Regions from separate parts of the Halomonas sp. PAMB 3232 genome, predicted to be linked through region 4. Evidence: predicted binding sites of a transcription regulator. Region 4 holds the regulator's gene; each other region holds the start of a gene.
The links. Region 4 encodes sigma-54, which starts transcription at its own class of promoters, with help from an activator protein. Its sites were predicted from a motif close to TGGCACNNNNNTTGCTNT; they were not measured.
Positions count from the first base shown of each region.

Region 1: RN346_RS01055 (amino acid ABC transporter substrate-binding protein) is a predicted target of sigma-54. The motif match lies at 3,146-3,163, and genes of this name have one in related genera.
Region 2: RN346_RS06225 (sugar phosphorylase) is a predicted target of sigma-54. The motif match lies at 2,317-2,334, and genes of this name have one in related genera.
Region 3: codB (cytosine permease) is a predicted target of sigma-54. The motif match lies at 1,243-1,260, and genes of this name have one in related genera.

Region 1 covers NZ_CP134865.1:227,629-232,394, forward strand. The annotation lists gene RN346_RS01045 (amino acid ABC transporter permease) at 1-769, opposite strand, end outside; gene RN346_RS01050 (amino acid ABC transporter permease) at 786-1,976, opposite strand; gene RN346_RS01055 (amino acid ABC transporter substrate-binding protein) at 2,056-3,081, opposite strand; gene RN346_RS01060 (amino acid ABC transporter substrate-binding protein) at 3,337-4,362, opposite strand; gene speE (polyamine aminopropyltransferase) at 4,465-4,766, opposite strand, start outside.
Region 2 covers NZ_CP134865.1:1,363,029-1,367,794, forward strand. The annotation lists gene dsbG (thiol:disulfide interchange protein DsbG) at 1-418, opposite strand, end outside; gene RN346_RS06225 (sugar phosphorylase) at 478-2,286, opposite strand; gene RN346_RS06230 (hypothetical protein) at 2,428-2,586, opposite strand; gene nrdR (transcriptional regulator NrdR) at 2,560-3,051, shown strand; gene ribD (bifunctional diaminohydroxyphosphoribosylaminopyrimidine deaminase/5-amino-6-(5-phosphoribosylamino)uracil reductase RibD) at 3,051-4,214, shown strand; gene ribBA (bifunctional 3,4-dihydroxy-2-butanone-4-phosphate synthase/GTP cyclohydrolase II) at 4,345-4,766, shown strand, end outside.
Region 3 covers NZ_CP134865.1:3,285,772-3,290,537, forward strand. The annotation lists gene RN346_RS15020 (ABC transporter substrate-binding protein) at 236-1,117, shown strand; gene codB (cytosine permease) at 1,311-2,588, shown strand; gene codA (cytosine deaminase) at 2,589-3,836, shown strand; gene RN346_RS15035 (YbaK/EbsC family protein) at 3,887-4,351, shown strand; FMN riboswitch at 4,409-4,555, shown strand; gene RN346_RS15040 (6,7-dimethyl-8-ribityllumazine synthase) at 4,638-4,766, shown strand, end outside.
Region 4 covers NZ_CP134865.1:1,575,865-1,580,630, forward strand. The annotation lists gene rapZ (RNase adapter RapZ) at 1-650, opposite strand, end outside; gene RN346_RS07110 (PTS sugar transporter subunit IIA) at 747-1,217, opposite strand; gene hpf (ribosome hibernation-promoting factor, HPF/YfiA family) at 1,222-1,530, opposite strand; gene RN346_RS07120 (RNA polymerase factor sigma-54) at 1,612-3,024, opposite strand; gene lptB (LPS export ABC transporter ATP-binding protein) at 3,130-3,855, opposite strand; gene lptA (lipopolysaccharide transport periplasmic protein LptA) at 3,890-4,381, opposite strand; gene lptC (LPS export ABC transporter periplasmic protein LptC) at 4,384-4,766, opposite strand, start outside.

The DNA.
Region 1 (4,766 bases), 1.3 Mb from region 4:
TCGCCTGCAGCCCGCCGCGGATGACTTCGGCCATGTAGGCGCTTTGAAACAGCGTGATCCCGATCAGCGCGCGGATCAGCCGGTCGACGGAGAGATCCGAGGGCAGAAACAGCGGCAGCATCACCGAGGCCATGAACAGCACGGTGATCAGCGGCACGCCGCGCCAGAACTCGATGAACACCACCGAAAAGCTCTTGACGATCGGCATGCTCGAGCGCCGCCCGAGTGCCAGCACGATGCCGATCGGCAGCGCCCCGATCATACCGACCGAGGCCAGCAGCAGCGTCAGCATCAGCCCGCCCCAGCGGTGGGTCGGCACTCGCGGCAGGTCGAAGTGGCCGCCGTGAAGCAGCACGTAGGCAATCACCGGGAACACCACCAGCGCGAACACCGCCACCCAGCGCTTGAGCGGCAGGCGCGGGATGGCAAGCCAGGCGATCAGCGCGAAAAAGCCGACGAAGACGATGTTGGCGCGCCAAAGCTCCGAGCGTGGGTAGAGCCCGTAGATGAACTGGGTAAAGCGCGCCTTGACGAATACCCAGCAGGCGCCTTCACGGGTGCAGTCTTCGCGCGTGGTGCCGACCCAGTTGGCGTCGATGAACGCCCACTGCACGGTAGGCACCACCAGCAGGTACAGCACGTAGAGCCCGACCAGCGTGAACAGCGTATTGAGCGGGCCGTTGAAGAGATTGCCGCGCAGCCACGCCGCAGGGCCAATGGTGCTTTTCGGCGCCGGGCGCTGGGCGATCATGGTTTTATTGTGAATCATGGAGTGTCATCCTCGCCTAGCGTTCGACCAGCGCCACGCGGGCGTTGAACCAGTTCATGAACAGGGAAACCGTGAGGCTGATGGTCAGATAGACCGCCATGGTCATGGCAATGACCTCGATGGCCTGACCGGTCTGGTTCAGCGTGGTACCGGCGAACACCGACACCAGATCCGGGTAGCCAATGGCCGTCGCCAGCGACGAGTTCTTGATCAGGTTCAGATACTGGCTGGTGAGCGGTGGAATGATCACTCGCATCGCCTGAGGTACTACCACCAGCCGCAAAATCAGATTGCGCGGCAGGCTCAGCGCCTGGGCGGCTTCGGTCTGGCCGTGGGAGATCGCCTGGATACCCGAGCGCACGATCTCGGCGATGAACGAGGCGGTGTAGATCGAAAGCGCCAGCCATAGCGCCAGAAACTCCGGAATCACCGTCACGCCGCCGCGGAAGTTGAACCCGCCCAGCGCCGGCACGTCCCAGGTGATCGGCACGCCGGTGGCGAGCAGCACCAGAAGCGGCAGGCCGATGAGCAGTAAAAGCGCTATCCAGTAGGCGGGCAGGCGTTTGCCAGTGGCCTCGTGGCGGCGCTTGTTCCACACGATCAGCGCGATGCTGGCCACGATCGCGACCAGAAACGCAGCGGGAATCAGCCCGAAGCCGGACTCGAACAGCGGCTTGGGCAGGTAGAGCCCGCGCACGTTCAAGAAGATGACGTCGCCAAGCGCCATGCTCTCGCGAGCGCCGGGGAGCGTGCGCAGCACCGCGAAGTACCAGAAAAAGATCTGCAAAAGCAGCGGGATATTTCGAAAGGTTTCGATATAGGCGGCGGCGAGCTTGGCGATCAGCCAGTTGGGCGAGAGCCTGGCGATCCCGACGATGAAGCCGATGAGGGTCGCGGCCAGTACGCCAAGCCCGCCCACCAGCAGCGTGTTCAAAAGCCCGACGAAAAAGGTACGCCCGTAGGTGCTCTGCGAGGAGTAGTCGACCAGGCTCTGAACGATGCCAAAGCCTGCGGTGTTGTCCAGAAAGCCAAAGCCCGTGGTGATGCCGCGGGCGGCCAGGTTGTCCTGGGTGTTGCTCACGATGTAGAGCAAAAAGACGGCGACGGCCGCCACCACCAGCACCTGAAAAATGAGCGCGCGCTTGGCGCGGTCTCGCCAGAAGGGGGGCTTGTGGCCCCCCGGGCGAGCGGTTGGTCTTGCTGACATGAAGGCGTCTCCGCGATACGGCAGAATCGATCAAACGGCCCGCCGGGCGATGCGCGGCGGGCCGGGTAGTGCGAGACGCTTAGCGAATCGGCGGTGCGTAGTGGAAGCCGCCCTGGTTCCACAGCGCGTTGACGCCGCGTTCGATCTCGAGCGGGGAATCCATGCCGACGTTACGGTCGTAGCTTTCGGCGTAGTTACCGACCTGGCTGATGATGTTGTAGGCCCAGTCGGCTTCAAGGCCCATGCCTTCGCCGTAGTTACCGTCCTGACCCAGGATACGCGCGACGTCCGGATTTTCACTGTCCATCATGTCGTCGATGTTTTCAGAGGTGATGCCGTACTCCTCGGCGTTGAGCATTGCGAACAGCGACCACTTGACGATGTTGAACCAGGTGTCATCGCCCTGGCGCACCACCGGGCCCAGCGGCTCTTTCGAGATGATGTCCGGCAGGATCACCGCGCCGTCCGGGTCGTCGAGCTGGATGCGCAGGGCCGCCAGCTGAGAGGAGTCGGAGGTCAGCACGTCGCAGCGCCCGGACTGAAAGCCGCCCACGGTCTGCTCGGAGGTGTCGAAAACGATCGGGTCGAACGCCATGTCGTTGGCGCGAAAGTAGTCCGCCACGTTGAGCTCGGTGGTGGTGCCAGACTGAATGCAGATCGCCGCGCCGTCGAGTTCGCTGGCGTCATTGAGCCCCAGATCGCGGTTGACCATGAAGCCGATACCGTCGTAGAAGGTGACGCCGGCGAAGTTGAGGCCGAGTGTCGTGTCGCGGGTGGTGGTCCAAGTGGTGTTACGCGACAGCACGTCGACCTCGCCGGACTGAAGCGCGGTGAAGCGCTCGACGGCGTTGAGGGAAATGTAGTTGACCGCGTCGGCATCGCCCAGCACCGCGGCGGCCACGGCGCGGCAGATATCGACGTCGAGCCCCTGCCACTCGCCGCTATCGTTGGGGGCGGAGAACCCCGGCAGGCCATCGCTCACGCCACACTGCACGGCGCCTCGTGAGCGCGTATCTTCCAATACGTCCGCCTGAACGCTCGCGACACCGGATAGGGTAAGAGCGCCGGCAGAGGCCAGCAGTACCGCGTTTTTCTTATTGAACATGGTGTTTCCCGTCCTGTTATTTGAATATCGTTATACATGCCGGTAGTGCATGACACCTCTAACGCTAGCAAGGAAGATGCCAGAAAGGACCTGGCGACTCATTCAGCGCTTTTCAACGCAAAAGCGCCAACGTTATGACCAAAGTGGTGGTGTAAAACGGTGCGGAATCGGCTACGCATCGCTCTCTTTTGGTGCGGCTTCCAAACGTTTGTTTGAAATTCGTCGAGCAAAAACAGCCAAATAGCGCCGGCGCGCCTAGCGAATGGGCGGGGCGTACTGCACACCGCCATCTTTCCACAGCGCGTTTAGCCCGCGGCCGATATTAAACGGTGAACCCGTGCCAACGTTGCGATCGAAGGCGTCGGCGTAGTTGCCGACCTGCTTGATGATTTGATAGGCCCAGTCGGCGTCAAGTCCCATGCCCTCGCCAAAATCGCCGTCGCGGCCCAGTAGGCGCATTACCTCAGGGCTTTCGTCATCGAGCATGTCATCGACGTTGGTTTGGCTCACGCCCAGTTCCTCGGCGTTGAGCATGGCATAGAGCGACCACTTGACGATGTTGAACCACTGATCGTCGCCCTGGCGCACCGCCGGCCCCAGCGGCTCTTTCGAGATGACCTCGGGCAGCACCACCGCCATGTCCGGATCACGAAGCTGCATGCGCTGGGCGTAGAGCTGCGAAGAGTCCGAGCTCAGCACGTCGCAGCGGCCCTCCTCGAAGCCGATGATCGACTGTTCCGGGGCGTCGAAGACCACTGCTTCGAAGGTCATGTCGTGGCGGCGAAAGTAGTCGGCCAGGTTGAGCTCGCTGGTGGTGCCGGACTGGGTGCACACCGCCGCCCCGTCGAGTTCGCGCGCGCTTTGCACCCCCAGGTCGCTTGCCACCATGAACGCCTGACCATCGAAGTAGCTCACCCCGGTGAAGTGAAGGCCAAGGGTCGTGTCGCGACTCGAGGTCCAGGTCGTGGTGCGAGCCAGCACGTCGACTTCACCGGACTGGAGCGCGGCGAAGCGCTCGACGGAATCGAGCGGCACGAACTCGACGCGTGCGCCTTCGCCAAGCGCGGCGGCGGCCACCGCCCGGCAGATGTCGGTATCCAGCCCCCGGTAGGTATCCTCGTCGTCCAGCGCCGAAAAGCCGGGCTGGGCGGCGTTGACCCCGCAGCGCAGCGACCCGCGCTCCTTGACCGTCTCCAGCGTATTGGCCTGGGCCAGGCCCGGGAGTAACAGCGCCGCGGCCAGCACGCCGGCCATACCGCTGCATCGATGGTGTTTGTTCATTGTTATTGCTCCCTCTGATTGGAAAGTCGCGCGATCTACAAATACCATCAAAAAGACCGGGCAGTGCCCGGTCTCGTCAACGTTTTGGCCGCTCGATGAGCGTTAGGCGAAGGCGGCGCGCATGAACGGCGGCAGCGCCAGGGCGCCGCGATGAGCCTCTACCGTGTAGTACTGTAGCGGCATTTCGTGGCCTGCGGCAGCCTCTTCACGGAAGGTTTCAACGCTTGCCCCCTTGCCGGCCAGCGTCACGCTCCACCAGCCGGACGGATAGACCGGCTGCGGGAAGGGGAGGGTCGCCACGCTTTCAAACCCTGCCGCCTGCATGTCCGTGCGCAGCTCGCGAATGATCGAGCCCGAGTGATAAAGCGGCGACTCGCTTTGCTGCACCAGCACGCCGCCGGGCT
Region 2 (4,766 bases), 210 kb from region 4:
ACAGCCGCTTGCAGTAGGTGCAGTTGGCATCGGTGAACATGTAGAGCGTGCGCGGGGCGTCGACATCGCCGTCCTGAATCCAGTGGCTCTGCGCCAGGCGCTGCCAGGTCTGCGCCTCCAGCGGCACCCGAACCGCGGCCTCGAGCTGCGCCTCGGTCAGGTTCTCGCCGCTTGAGTCGAAAAGCGTGCCGACCACGGCGTGCTCGCCATCCGGCGTCAGGTAGACGATCATCTCCTGGCCCTGGCGGCTCGCGCCAAAGCCCGTCAGCCCGCCGGGCGCGTCGATGCGCTCGTGAATGGCGATGCCTTGAGCCTTGAGCGCCTCGATCGGGGCGGGTAGCGGCGCGGCGCCGACGGGGGTGGCGAGAACGGCAAGCGTTAGCGCGGCGATTGAGGCGGTCTTGCTAAAAGTCGCCATGGTGAGTCTCTTGTGTGAGTGGAAAAGCGGGCGGGTTCATCGTCTCGATCCATATCACCTCAACCGCCGTCGCTCACCAGCCAGCGAACGGCGTAGGGCGGCAGGGCGTTTTCCGGCGTCCAGGGCGTGGCATCGGCCAATAAGCGCCACTGGTGCGCGTCGAGCGCTTGCGCGAGCTCTGAACCGCCGTCACCCAGCGGGGCGGGCTGGTCGGTCACGTTGAACAGCGCCAGCAGCGTGCGGCCATCCTCGAGCGGACCGCGATTGATCGCCAGCAGGTTGTCGGGAGTGGCCAACACCTGCTGGGCCGCCGCCGGGTGAAAACAGGGCTCAATGCGGCGCTGGCGCAGAAATTCTTGCAGCGCGAAGAATATATCATGGGTCGGCGTGGTCGGGCTTTCGAGCAGCAGGTCGAGCTCATCGAGCGACCAGCGGTGGCGGTTGATCGAGCGCAGCCGCCCGCTTCGCTCGACGCCCTCATGATCGTTGAGCGAGCCGGTCAGCGTGTGAATGTAAAGCGCGGGAATACCCTGGAGCGTGAGCATGATCGCCTGGCTGCAAAGAAAGCGAGCGATCTGCCAGGGATCTGGTCCGCGCCGGGTGCCGCGCATCGCCTCGAACCAGGTGATGTTGATTTCGTAGGCGGTGTCGGTGCCGTCCGGGTTGCTGCGCATACTGACGAAGCCGCCAAAGCGGTGCATCAGCTCCAACAGCGCGTCGCGCTCGTGATCCGGCAGCAAACCTTCCAGCGGTCGCACGCCGATGCCGTCGTGGCTGGCGGTGAAGTTCAGGTAGGTGCAGTTATCGGGCAGCGGCGGCAGACTCGCAAGCCAGGCCTGCATGGTCGCGGTTTCGCCGCGGGTCAGGGTGTGAAGTAGAAGCGGCGGCAGGGCGAACTGGTAGACCATGTGCGCCTCGTCTGCGGCGCTTGCGCGCTCCGGGGCGCCCGGCGCCAGCCGGTCGAGGCCGAAGTAGCTGATGTTTTCGGCGTGAGGTACGTTCGTTTCGGTGATGAGTAGCGTTCCCGGCGCTATTTCGTCGACGATCGCACGCAATAGCCGCACGACCGTATGGGTTTCGGGAAGATGAATGCAGTTCGTGCCCAGACGTTTCCACAGAAAGGCCACCGCGTCGAGGCGAATGATGCGGATGCCCTGCAGCAGGTAAAAAAGCAGAATACCGACGAATTCGAGCAGCACGTCCGGGTTCTCAAAATTAAGGTCGATCTGGTCATCGGAAAACGTGGCCCATAGATGGCGCGTACCCCGGCGGGTGGCCACGGGCACCAACAGCGGACTGCTACGCGGGCGGGTCACCTGGGAGACATCGGTTTCCGGGTCGACCTCGATGAAAAAGTCGCGCCCGGGGAGGCTGCCGGTCAGGTAGTCGACGAACCAGAGCGACTCGCGGGAAACGTGGTTGAGCACTAGGTCCCCCATCAGGTCGAAGTGGCTGGCAAGCTCGCGAATGTGCGACCAATCGCCTAGCGCCGGGTTGACCTCACGGTAATGGATGACCGAAAAGCCGTCGTCGCTACTCCAGGGAAAAAATGGCAGCACGTGAACGCCGCTGATGCAGTCGCCTAACCGTGCGCGCAGAAAATCGCTCAGCACGGTCAGCGGCGCCGTATCGCCTTGAACGATCGAGTCGCCGTAGCTGATCACCCACTGATCCTTTTCGCTCCAAAGTGGTGCGTCGGCGGGCGTGCTGGTCACGCGGGCAACCGGCGTGCCGTCCTGGCTTTCGCCGCGCTCACGTGCGTTTCGATAGTATTCCAGGTGCTGCTTGATGCGCCGGGTGACTTCGCCGCCGCGGTGGCCGTACAGGTGAGTCAGGTAGCGGTGAAGTGTCTGTTCGAAAAGCGTCATGGCGCCTCCTCCGGGTAAACTGTCACAAACGCTGCAGCTTGTGTGCCAAATCGTTACAATGCTAGGTTATGCCCGCGCCTGTCAGCGCGGCTTTATAGCGCCCGTGATTAAAAAAGCGCGTCAGGCAGCGCGCTTTTTTAATCATGCATCGGTACCGACGCGCAGGCTCCGGTGCGCGTTGACCTTAATAGGTGCGTCTTTTACTGCTTTAACCATTACTGTTTTAACCATAGCTGCTGCTTCAACCGCTGCTTCAACCATAGGTGAACGGCCATGCATTGCCCTTTTTGTGGTGCTCATGATACGCGGGTGTCCGATTCGCGCCTGGTGGCCGACGGCGACCAGGTGCGCCGGCGCCGCCAGTGTGCCAGCTGCCAGGAGCGCTTCACGACCTACGAAACCGCCGAGCTGATCATGCCACGGGTGGTGAAGTCCGACGGCTCGCGGGAGAGCTTCGACGAGGTCAAGCTGCGCGCCGGCATGCTGCGTGCGCTTGAGAAGCGCCCGGTCAGCGCCGAGGCGATCGAGGCGGCGGTCGAGCGCATTCGCCAGCAGCTGCGCGCCCGGGGTGATCGTGAAGTCAACGCCCGCGATATCGGCGAGGCGGTCATGAACGCGCTCAGCGGGCTCGATCAGGTGGCCTATATCCGCTTCGCCTCGGTCTATCGCAAATTTCAGGATCTCGACGAGTTTCGCGCCGAGATCGACCGCCTGGCGCCTCAGGGGCCCAGGAGCGACGCCGGCAAGCCCCGCGAGGAGAGCTGATGGACGCGCCGTTTTCCAACGCCGACCACGTGCACATGGCCCGCGCCATTACGCTGGCCAAAAAGGGGCTTTACACCACCGACCCCAACCCGCGGGTCGGCTGCGTGATCGTTCAAAACGATGAAGGGGGCGGGCACGGCCGCGTCGTCGGCGAGGGCTTTCATGAGCGCGCCGGCGAACCCCACGCCGAGGTGCACGCGCTTAACGCCGCCGGCGACAACGCGCGCGGCGCGACAGCGTTCGTATCGCTCGAGCCCTGTTCGCATACCGGGCGCACCGGGCCTTGCGCCGAGGCGCTGGTCGAGGCCGGCGTGGCGCGCGTGGTCGTGGCCATGGTCGACCCCAACCCGAAAGTGGCCGGGCGCGGTATCGAGCGCCTGAAAGCCGCGGGCATTCGGGTCGATGTGGGGCTTTTAGAGGCGGACGCCCGCGCGCTCAACCCGGGGTTCGTCTCACGCATGCAGCGCGGTGTGCCCTTCGTGCGCCTGAAAATGGCGATGAGCCTGGATGGGCGCACCGCCATGGGCTCCGGCGAGTCGCAGTGGATCACCGGGCCCGAGGCCCGGCGCCAGGTACAGCGACTGCGCGCGCGTTCGAGCGCCATTTTGAGCGGCGTCGAGTCGATCATTCTGGACGACGCTCGCCTGACGGTTCGCGCCGAGCAGCTGGGCCTGGAGAACGCCGAGACGGTCGTGACCCGCCAGCCGCTTCGCGTGATCATGGACTCCACGCTTCGCCTGCCGCTGGCCGCGGCCTGCCTGCAGGAGCCGGGCCAGACGCTGGTGATCACGACCGACGCGCATAGTGAAGAGAAGCGCCTAAAACTCGAAGCGGCGGGGGCGCGCATTCACGTCATGCCCGCCGTGAAGGCGGGGCGGGTGTCGCTTTCTGATATGCTCGGCTTTTTATCGAGCGAGTATGATGTCAACGAAGTGCTGGTCGAAACCGGCGCGACCCTGGCAGGCTCCCTGCTCGATGCAGGGCTCATCGACGAGCTGCAGCTATTTGTCGCGCCGACGCTCCTCGGGGGCGAGGCGCGACCGCTTTTCGCCCTCCAGGGGTTGAGCGAAATGGCGGACCAAAAGCGCCTCGATATTCAGGATATTCGTGCCGTCGGCAATGATTGGCGCATTATCGCCACGCCCCGCGCGGTGGCGCCTTGAAAGAACGTTTTCGATGATCGTGACACGCGCAGGCCAGGCCTTGCGCGCGCTAAATCTGGCGCGGCGGGGCCAGCCACGGTACCCTGCGCGCAACATCGCACGACGGTGCGGCTACTTTACGGGAGTTTCCATGGTGCAACCCTCTTTTGATGGTTTGTCCCCGATCAGCGAGCTGGTCGAGGATATCCGCCAGGGCAAGATGGTGATCCTCATGGACGATGAGGATCGCGAAAACGAAGGCGATATCATCATGGCGGCCGAGAAGGTTCAGGCCGAGCATATCAACTTCATGGCACGCCACGCCTGTGGTTTGATCTGCATGCCGATGACGCGCGAACGCTGCGAACGGCTGAACCTGCCGCTGATGGTGGGCAACAATGGCTCGGGCTTTGGCACCAAGTTCACGCTCTCGATCGAGGCGCGCGAAGGGGTCACCACCGGGATCTCGGCCGCCGACCGCGCGCGCACCGTGCAGGCCGCCGCCGCACCCAACGCCCGCGCGGCGGATATCGTTCAGCCTGGCCACATCTTTCCGCTGATGGCCGAGCCCGG
Region 3 (4,766 bases), 1.7 Mb from region 4:
ACCGCAAGGAGTGCGGGCACGGCCTTAAATAAATATAATATAACATTTCAATTTATCTGGCGATCACGGCTACCTCTTTTGAAAGCGTTCGTATCGAAAGCTTCTGTATTGAACGCTTACGTGTTGAAAGCGTTTGTTTTAAAAGCCTCCGTTCTGAAAAAAAGTGACAATGCCTAACCATTGCTAATATGATAATAAATCTCATATAAAACATCTTCTCAAAAAAGGGAATGTCATGAAGAAAATCGCCATGAAATCAGCGCTCGCCACTTCCTCGCTTCTGGCCGCCGCCGTCAGCGCTGGCGCCCACGCCGAGGAGCGCTTCGCGCTGTTCGATCTGGGCAGCCTGGACACGCTGATCGCGCTGGGCGCCAGCGATCAGGTGGTCGGCTATCCCAAACAGACCATGCCCGGCTACCTGTCGAGCCTGGAAGAGGGCGACTACACCGATATCGGCGGTTTGAAAACGCCGGATCTCGACGCGCTGGCCGAGAGCGAGCCGACGCTGATCGTCTATACCGGCCGTCAGGGCGAGCACAAGGAGGCGTTAGAGGCGATCGCGCCGCTGTTCGACGCGGGCCTGACCGGCGACGACTACCTCGCCGCCTTCGATGACAACGTGCGCACCCTAGCCGAACACGCGGGCCTTGAGAGCGAGGCCGAAGATGCCCTCGAAACGCTGCACAATGAGATCGAGACCCAGCGTGAAGCGCTTGCCGATGCCCCGCGCACGCTGGTCGTGACTCATAATGACGGTAACTACTCGCTCAACGAGCATCCGGTGATTCACGAGCTGCTGGGCGTCGAGAAGCAGGCGATGCCGGACGGCGTCGAGGCCGAAACCTTCGGTGAGCGCAGCTTCACGCGGCTCTCGCCAGAAGCGATCGCCGAGATCGACCCGGAGCGCCTGCTGATCATCGACCGCAGCGCCGCCATCGGCCAGCAGCCGCTCGATGCCGACGAACTGCGCCAGCAGCTCGAAGAGGCCGGCGCCGCCAATGCCGAGGTCGCCGTGCTCTCGCCGGCGCTTTGGTATCTTTCCGGCGGCGGCCTGCAGAGTCTGTCGCTTCAGATCGACGAAGTGGTGAGCGCGCTGGGCACCGCGCCGGCGTCCTGAGTCTCGATCCTTTAAGCCATATAACCTTGAACGCCCCCCGCCCCCTCCCTGCAAGGGGGCGTTTTTTTGCCCCGCCCAACGCGACCGAAGCCAACCACCTCGCAGCTCATTAGAAAACGCTCAACTGGCCTGTTTATTGCTTCATTCAAGGTTTACCGCAACGCGCGCGATGCGCCGTCACGAGGTCTTGAGCATGCAAACATCCGACTACCCCCTGCGCGAGGTGCCCGCCAGCGCCCGTAAGGGGCTTCTCTCTACGTCCGTCGTGTTACTGGGGTTCACCTTTTTCACCGCCACCATGTGGGCCGGCGGCTCGCTTGGTCAGGCCTTTCCCATTGGCCAACTTTTGTGGGTCGTGCTGCTGGGCAATCTGCTGCTCGGCGCCTACGCCGCCGCACTGGGCTACATTGCCTGCAAGAGCGGGCTCAACGCCGTGCTCATGGGCCGATTCTGCTTCGGTGAGAAGGGCAGCAAGCTGTCGGATTTCATTCTCGGTTTTACGCAGATCGGCTGGTACGCCTGGGGCACGGCCACCATCGCCGTCGTGCTGGTACGCACCACCGGGATGCAAGAATGGATGGAAATCCCTCTTATGGTGCTTTTTGGGTTCGGTTTCTGCATCACCGCGATGATCGGCTACCGCGGCATGGACTGGCTATCGCGCGTTGCTGTGCCGGCCATGATGGTTTTCATTCTGCTGAGCCTGGCCGCCGGGCTGGTCGACGTGGGCGGCTTTGCCGGTCTTGCCCGCCAAACGCCGAGCGAGAGCATGAACGTGGCCGCGGCGGTCACGGTCATCATCGGCACCTTCATCAGCGGCGGCACCCAGGCAACCAACTGGAGCCGCTTCGCCAAAAGCCCGCGCGTGGCGGTCATCGCCACGCTGCTGGCCTTTCTGGTCGGTAACGGGCTGATGGTGCTGACCGGGGCGCTTGGCGCGATGATTTACCAGCAGGCGGACATCGTCGACGTGCTGATCGCCCAGGGGTTCGTATCGATTGCGGTGCTGATGCTGTTTCTCAATATCTGGACCACTCAGGACAACACCATCTACAACTTCGCCGTGGCCGGGTGTAACCTGGTCCGCACCGACCGGCGACGCACGGTGACCGTGGCAGGGGCGGCGATTGGCACCGTGCTGGCCGTCGGCGGCATGTACAATTATCTGATTCCATTTCTGGTGCTGCTCGGCACCTTCATTCCGCCAATGGGTGGAGTGATCATGGCGGACTTCTGGCTCAAGCATCGGGGCCGCTACCCGGCCCTGATCGATGCCAACCTGCCCGCTTTCGATCGCCGGGGCCTCACCGCCTACGCCATTGGCGCCGCGGCGGCCTACTTCTCGCCGCTGTTGCCGCCGCTGGTCGGCGTGCTGATGGCCGCGCTAAGCTATGCCCTGCTGCTGCACGTGGGTCAGCCGGCACCGGTCAATCGCCTTTCATCTTCTACCGAACACTCTGTGAGCCACTGAATGCATATCGTCAACGCCCGCCTGCGCCAGCGCGCCGAACTCTTCGAGATTAAAATCGACAACGGCGTCTTCACCGCCATCGAGGCGCAGAGCGCTCCCATCGAGGCCTCGGCCGATCAGCTCGATGCCGGCGGCAAGCTTGCCTGCGCGCCGTTCATCGAGCCGCACATCCACCTGGACGCCGCACTGACCGCCGGTGAACCGGCCTGGAACGAAAGCGGCACGCTGTTCGAGGGCATCGAGCGCTGGGGAGAGCGCAAGCCGATGCTTTCTGAGGCCGATATCCGCGAGCGCGTCATCAAGACGCTTAACCTGCTGATCGGTAACGGTGTGCAGTTCGTGCGTACCCACGCCGACACCAGTGACCCGAGCCTGGTCGGCCTCAAAACGCTGTGCGCGCTGCGCGACGAGTTCAGGGACAAGATCGATATCCAGGTGGTCGCCTTTCCCCAGGACGGCCTGCTCTCTTTTCCAAACGGCGACAAGCTGATGGAAGAGGCGCTGGAGATCGGCGCCGACGCGGTGGGCGGCATTCCCCACTTCGAGTACACCCGGGAGCTAGGGGTGGCCTCGATGAAGCGGGTGATCGAGCTTGCCATGAAGTACGACCGGCTGGTCGACGTGCACTGCGACGAGATCGACGACCCCAATTCGCGCTTTCTCGAAGTGCTGGCCTGCGAGGCGCTGTTCAACGATCTGGGCTCGCGCGTCACCGCCAGCCACACCGTGGCGATGCACTCCTACGACAACGCCTACTGCTCCAAGCTTTTTCGACTGCTCAAGCAGTCGAACATCAACTTCATCGCCTGCCCCACCGAAAGCATTCATCTGCAGGGGCGCTTCGACACCTACCCCAAGCGCCGCGGCGTGACCCGGGTCAAGGAGCTCGACGCGGCGGGCATCAACGTCTGCTTCGCCGAGGACTCGATCTTCGATCCCTGGTACTCGCTGGGTAACGGCAAGCTTCTGCGCACCCTCGATTTCGGCCTGCACATCTGCCAGATGATGGGCTACAAGGATTTCAGCAAGGCGCTTTCGCTGGTGACCGACAACAGCGCGCGCACGCTCAATATCGAAGATCGCTACGGCATCGAAGTGGACAAGCCCGCAAGCTTCAACCTGCTCGACGGTGAGGACGACTACAGCGTGCTGCGCAACCAGGGGGATGTGTTGCTCTCGGTACGCAAGGGCGAGGTGATCATGCAGCGCGAGCCGTCAAGAATCGTCACACCCGCCTGGATTGGCTGAGATCAGAAAAGCGCGTTAATCTGAAACGGTTCAAAACAAGGAGCCGTTTCATGAGCATTGATACCGCGCGCGGGTTTCTGGCCGAGCACGCCCCGGACCTGACGATCATCGAACTCGACGAAAGCACCGCCACCGTTGAGCTTGCCGCGAAGGCCCACGGCGTCGAGCCTGGTCAGATCGCCAAGACGCTGGCACTGAAAGTGGGCGAGCAGCCCTTTCTGGTGGTGGCGGCGGGCGACGTGCGCCTGGATAACGCCAAAATCCGCGAGCGCTTCGACGCCAAGGCAAAAATGCTCGACGAGGCGACGGTGATGGAGCTGACCAGCCACCCGGTAGGCGGCGTCTGCCCCTTTGGCCTGGCCACTGATCTGCCCGTTTACTGCGATGAATCCCTCAAGCGTTTCGACGAAGTGCTGCCGGCAGCGGGCTCGCCCACCAGCGCCGTTCGCATTGCCCCGTCGCGTTTGGCCGAGCTGGTAGGCGCTGAATGGGTCGATGTGTGCGCACCGGCCTGAGATAAACAGCCAATGTAGCGGCGCCAGGCCATTCGACGTACACTGGGGCCGCGTTTAGCACGCTCTCAGGGCGGGGTGAAAGTCCCCACCGGCGGTGATGGCCTTTGACGGCACGAGCCCGCGAGCGCTCCAGCACGCTGGAGGTCAGCAGATTCGGTGCGATTCCGAAGCCGACGGTGATAGTCCGGATGAAAGAGAACGGCTGCTCTCGCGCCCCCGCTTGCCGGGTGCGTTCGGTGCCATGCCGCATGCCCTGATTCTGGTATCCTTTAAAGCGAGAACCACCATGAATCAGACCTTTCCGTTAGAGCTTTCCTCTCATACTACCGCCCAGCGTATCGCCTTCATTCAGGGGCACTGGCACGGCGATATCGTCAATCAGGCCTACACCTCCTTCATCGAGGAAGTCGAGAAA
Region 4 (4,766 bases):
GGGTAGCTCTCCAGAAAACCGACGATCGCGTCGTCGCGACCGGTGTGGGGGCGTAGCGTCGGGTCCCAGTAGGGGTTGGGCAGGCAGCGAATGTCGAAGACGATATCGGCGTCCAGCGGCACGCCACGCTTGTAGCCGAAGGACTCGAGCGTGAGCGTAAGCTGGCTTTGGCGCTGGTGCCCCAGCTGGTCGGTGATGCGTCGGCGCAGATCGTGCACCGTGAGCCGCGAAGTGTCGATCATCAGATCCGCCAGCTCGCGAATGCCGAACAGCGTCTGCTCCTCCTGGGAAATCGCCTCTTCCAGCGTCATGTCGCTGTCGCGGGTGAGCGGATGGCGCCGACGAGTGGCGGAGTAGCGCTCAAGCAGCGTGCGCGCGTCGGTGGTCAGATAAATGACCTGAACGCGGGTGCTGCCGTTTTTGATGTCCTTGAGCAGCGCAGGGAAGCGTTCAAGCGCGGTGGGCAGATTGCGTGCATCGATGCTCACCGCCAGGTGCGTGCGCTCACCGTGCTGGCCAAGCTCTTCGACCAGCGAGCCCAAAAGCATTGCCGGCAGGTTGTCGATGGCGTAGTAGCCCAAATCTTCCAGCGCCTGAAGCGCAATGGACTTCCCCGACCCGGAGCGGCCGCTGATGATCACAAGTTGCATCGTGTCTCTCTTCGGTCAGTGAGCGCTCTTATCGGCACACGCCTGTACGTAAGCGCGATTGCGATTGAAAGGCCGGGAAAAGCGAAGGTGGTGGGCTTACCCCTGCGCCTGCTCGCGAATGCGGGCGGTGACCAGCTCTAAAAGCTCGCGCTGGCTTTCACACTTTCGAAACTGCGCGCGGGTCGTGGCGTCGTTCATGATGGTGGCGACCTGGCCCAAAAGCGCCAGATGCGTGTCGTCCGCCTCTTCCGGTACCAGCAGCACGAACACCAGATCCACTGGATCGCCATCGATGGCGTCGAAGTCGACGGGTTCGGCGAGCTTTAGAAAGCCGGCGATCGGCGCGCTGCAGTGCGGACTTCGGGCGTGGGGAATCGCGACCCCATTGCCGATGCCGGTACTGCCAAGGCGCTCACGACCGACCAGCCGGCTGAAGACTTCCTGACTATCCAGGCTCGGTGTGTTTTGAGCGATGAACGTGCTGAAGAACTCCAGCACCCGTTTTTTGCTGCCCCCGGGGACGTCGAACAGCACGCGCTCCGGGGGGAGTATGGTTTCCAGGGTCATCGAATTAACGCACGCCAGCGCCCTGGGCGCGGGCCTGTGCTTTTTCCTTGTGTTTTACCAGTTGGCGGTCGAGCTTGTCGGCCAGGGCGTCGATGGCGGCATACATATCATTGTCCTCGGCTTCGGCGTGTACGTCGGCGCCCGAAGCATGCAGCGTGCAGGCGGCCTGCTGACGCTCCTTTTCGATCGACAGCGTCACCTGCACGGTGGTGATGTTGTCGTAGTGGCGTTCGATACGCTCGAGTTTCTCGTTGACGTAGTCACGCAGGGCGTCTGTCAGTTCCAGGTGATGACCGGTAATGTTCACTTGCATCGACGTACTCCTAATCCAGGACTGTCCTTCGATTGTAACCCTTTTTCCGCCATTGCAAAGCCCTGCCGGCAAGTTTCCCGTTTAACGTAAACGGCGCCGCTCACTGGAGGAGGGAATGCCCATCGCTTCGCGGTATTTGGCCACGGTGCGCCTGGCCACGTTGATGCCGTTGGCCTCAAGTAGCGTGACCAAATGGCTGTCCGATAGCGGCTTGCCTGGCGTTTCGTCTTGAATCAGTTTTTTGAGCCGGGCGCGGATCGCGGTGCTGGAGTGGCTGTCGCCGCCGTCCTGACCGCTCACCTGGCTCGAGAAAAAGTACTTGAGCTCGAATACGCCGCGGGGCGTGTGAATATATTTTTGCGTCGTGACCCGCGAGATCGTCGACTCGTGCATCTCCACCGCTTCGGCGATGTCGGCGAGAATCAACGGTTTCATCGCTTCTTCGCCGCGCTCCAGAAAACCGATCTGGCGAGCGATGATTTCGCGGCCAACGCGCAAAAGGGTGTCGTTTCGACTCGACAGGCTCTTGATCAGCCAGCGCGCCTCCTGCAGGTGTTCTTTCAAGAACTGATTGTCCTGGCTCTTGTCGGCGCGCTTGATGAGGCTGGCGTAGTCCGGCTGAACGCGAAGCTTGGGCAGCGCCTCCGGATTGAGCTCGAGATGCCAGCCTTCCTGGTCGTGACGGACCACCAGATCCGGGGTGATGTAGCTTTGGTTGGTGGCACCAAAGGCGCTGCCCGGGCGCGGGTCGAGGCTTCGAATCAGCCGGACGACGTCGTCGAGCTGCTCGTCATCGAGGCTGAGGCGGCGTTTCAACAGGCGCAGGTCGTTCTTGCCCAGCGCTTCCAGAAACTGACGCACCAGGCGCCGGGCCTGCATCAGCAGCGGGGTATTGTCGGCAAGCGCTGCCAGCTGTAGCAGCAGACACTCGCGCAGATCGCGGGCGAACACGCCGGTGGGCTCGAACTGCTGCACGCGCAGCAGCACGTTTTCCACCTCCCGCTGGCTCAGGCCGTCCAGGCCCTGGGCCTTGAGGCCTTCGCGAATGTCGTTAAGCGGCTGGGTCAGGTAGCCGTTGGCATCCAGCGCGTCGATCAGGCTTTCGGCAATGGCATGGTCTCGTGGGCTGGTATCCGTCATCGCCAACTGCCACAACAGATGCCCCTGAAGGCTTTGGCCAGCGGCCTGGCGCTCGAAATCCGGGCCTTCGCCGCTGCCACCGGCGGCCATGTCCTGGTAGGTGTCGGACCATTCGCTGTCGGTGGCAAGCTCCTGGGGGATGCTCTCTTCCCACTCGGTTTCTGGCGTCTCCTGGGTTGTCTCTTCGCCGAATTCGTCTTCCTGCTCTAAAAGCGGGTTGGCGTCGAGCGCCTGCTGGATCTCCTGGCGCAGGTCCAACGTCGAGAGCTGCAGCAGGGCGATCGCCTGCTGCAGCTGCGGTGTCATGGTCAGCTGCGTACCGACGCGCAGCTGTAGAGAAGCTTTCATGACCATCGAAGAACCACTCGTTACTCGTAAAGCTCCACACTAGAGCGAGACGGGGTTCGACGCAAGTGCAATAAATATGCCACTACCCGGAACTTTATGGTTGTCACCGGGTTAGAGGCGAAAATCTGCGCCCAGATAGACCTCGCGCACCTTTTGATCGCCAAGAATGGCGTCGGCGTCGCCGCTTGCGATGATATGGCCGTCGCCGACGATATAGGCGATGTCGCAGATATCCAGCGTTTCACGGACGTTGTGGTCGGTGATCAACACGCCGATATGGCGCGCCTTGAGCGCAAGGATGATCGACTTGATCTCGCCGACGGAAATTGGATCCACCCCGGCGAAGGGTTCGTCGAGCAGGATGAAGGCCGGGTCAGTGGCCAGCGACCGGGCGATTTCCACGCGGCGGCGCTCGCCGCCGGAGAGGCTCATCCCCAGGTTGTCGCGAATGTGGGTGATGTGAAAATCTTCCAGCAGCTGCTCCAGGCGCGCCTGGCGGGCAGGGCGGTCCAGCTCCTTGCGCGTCTCCAGAATGGCCATGATGTTGTCGGCCACCGAGAGCTTTCTAAAGATCGATGCCTCCTGGGGCAGATAGCCGATGCCGGCGATGGCGCGCTCGTGCATCGGTGCCCGGGTCAAATCCAGCTCGTCGATACCTACGCTTCCGGCATCCGCCTTGACCAGCCCCACGATCATGTAAAACGAGGTCGTCTTGCCCGCCCCGTTAGGGCCAAGCAGGCCCACGACGCTGCCCTGGGTGATCTCCAGATTGATATCCTTGACCACCCGGCGACGCTTGTAGCTTTTGGCCAGGTGGCGGGCGTGAAGCGTCTTGATCGCTTCAGGTTGGGTGCTCGACACGATGACTCTCCTATTGCGCGGGCTGCAGCGTCATGCGGATGCGCTGGTTGTCGCCACCGCTGACGTCGGAGCGCGCCTGAACCACTTCGCGGTCGATAAAATACTCCAGCCGCCCGCCACGAAAGCGGTCGCTGCGCTGGGTGAGCTCGGCCTGATCGATCAGCTCGACCCGGCGCTCGCTGACGTGGTAAACGATGCGTCGCGCCCAACCCTCCATGGGCGCCGGCTCATTTTCGAGCTGGTTGCGAAGATAGGCGCGCTCGCCGGTGGCGGTCGCCTGGGAGAGCTCGCCGGCATCGTTGCGCGTGATTTCGACGCGGTCGCCGCGAATCTGCATCTCGCCCTGGCGAATGTTGACGTTGCCGGAATAGACCGCGGTGCCCGCACGCTGGTCGAGGTCGAGCCGGTCGGCTTCCACTTCGACGGGCGCCTGGCTGGTTTGCGCCTGGGCGGTCAGCGGCAGCGCCAGGCTCAGCAGTGCGATTCGTAAATAAGCGTGCATAACTACTCCTGCAAGGTGGAATCCGAAACGGTAGGGTCCTGGGGTGTCGGGTCGGCGGCTTGTTGCGCTTGAACCGGCGGATGCGTGCCGCGCACGTTGTCGCTCAGGCGTACCTGGCTTTCATCGAGCCAGACGTCCATGCGCTCGGCACTCATACGTTGGGGCGGCTGCTGCAAAAGTGCGGGCGCCTCGGTATAGGCGTGGCGCTCGAGACCCTCGTAGTGTAGGCGCTCGGTATCGAGCTGCCAGCCCTCGTCCGGGGCGAGCAGCCGGGCATTGCCTTCCAGGATCAGCGTCTGGCGCTCGTTTTGCAGCGTGCCATGATCGGCGCTGGCAAGCCATTGACGCTGCTCACTGTCGTAAAGCGTTGCCCGCGGCGCCTCGA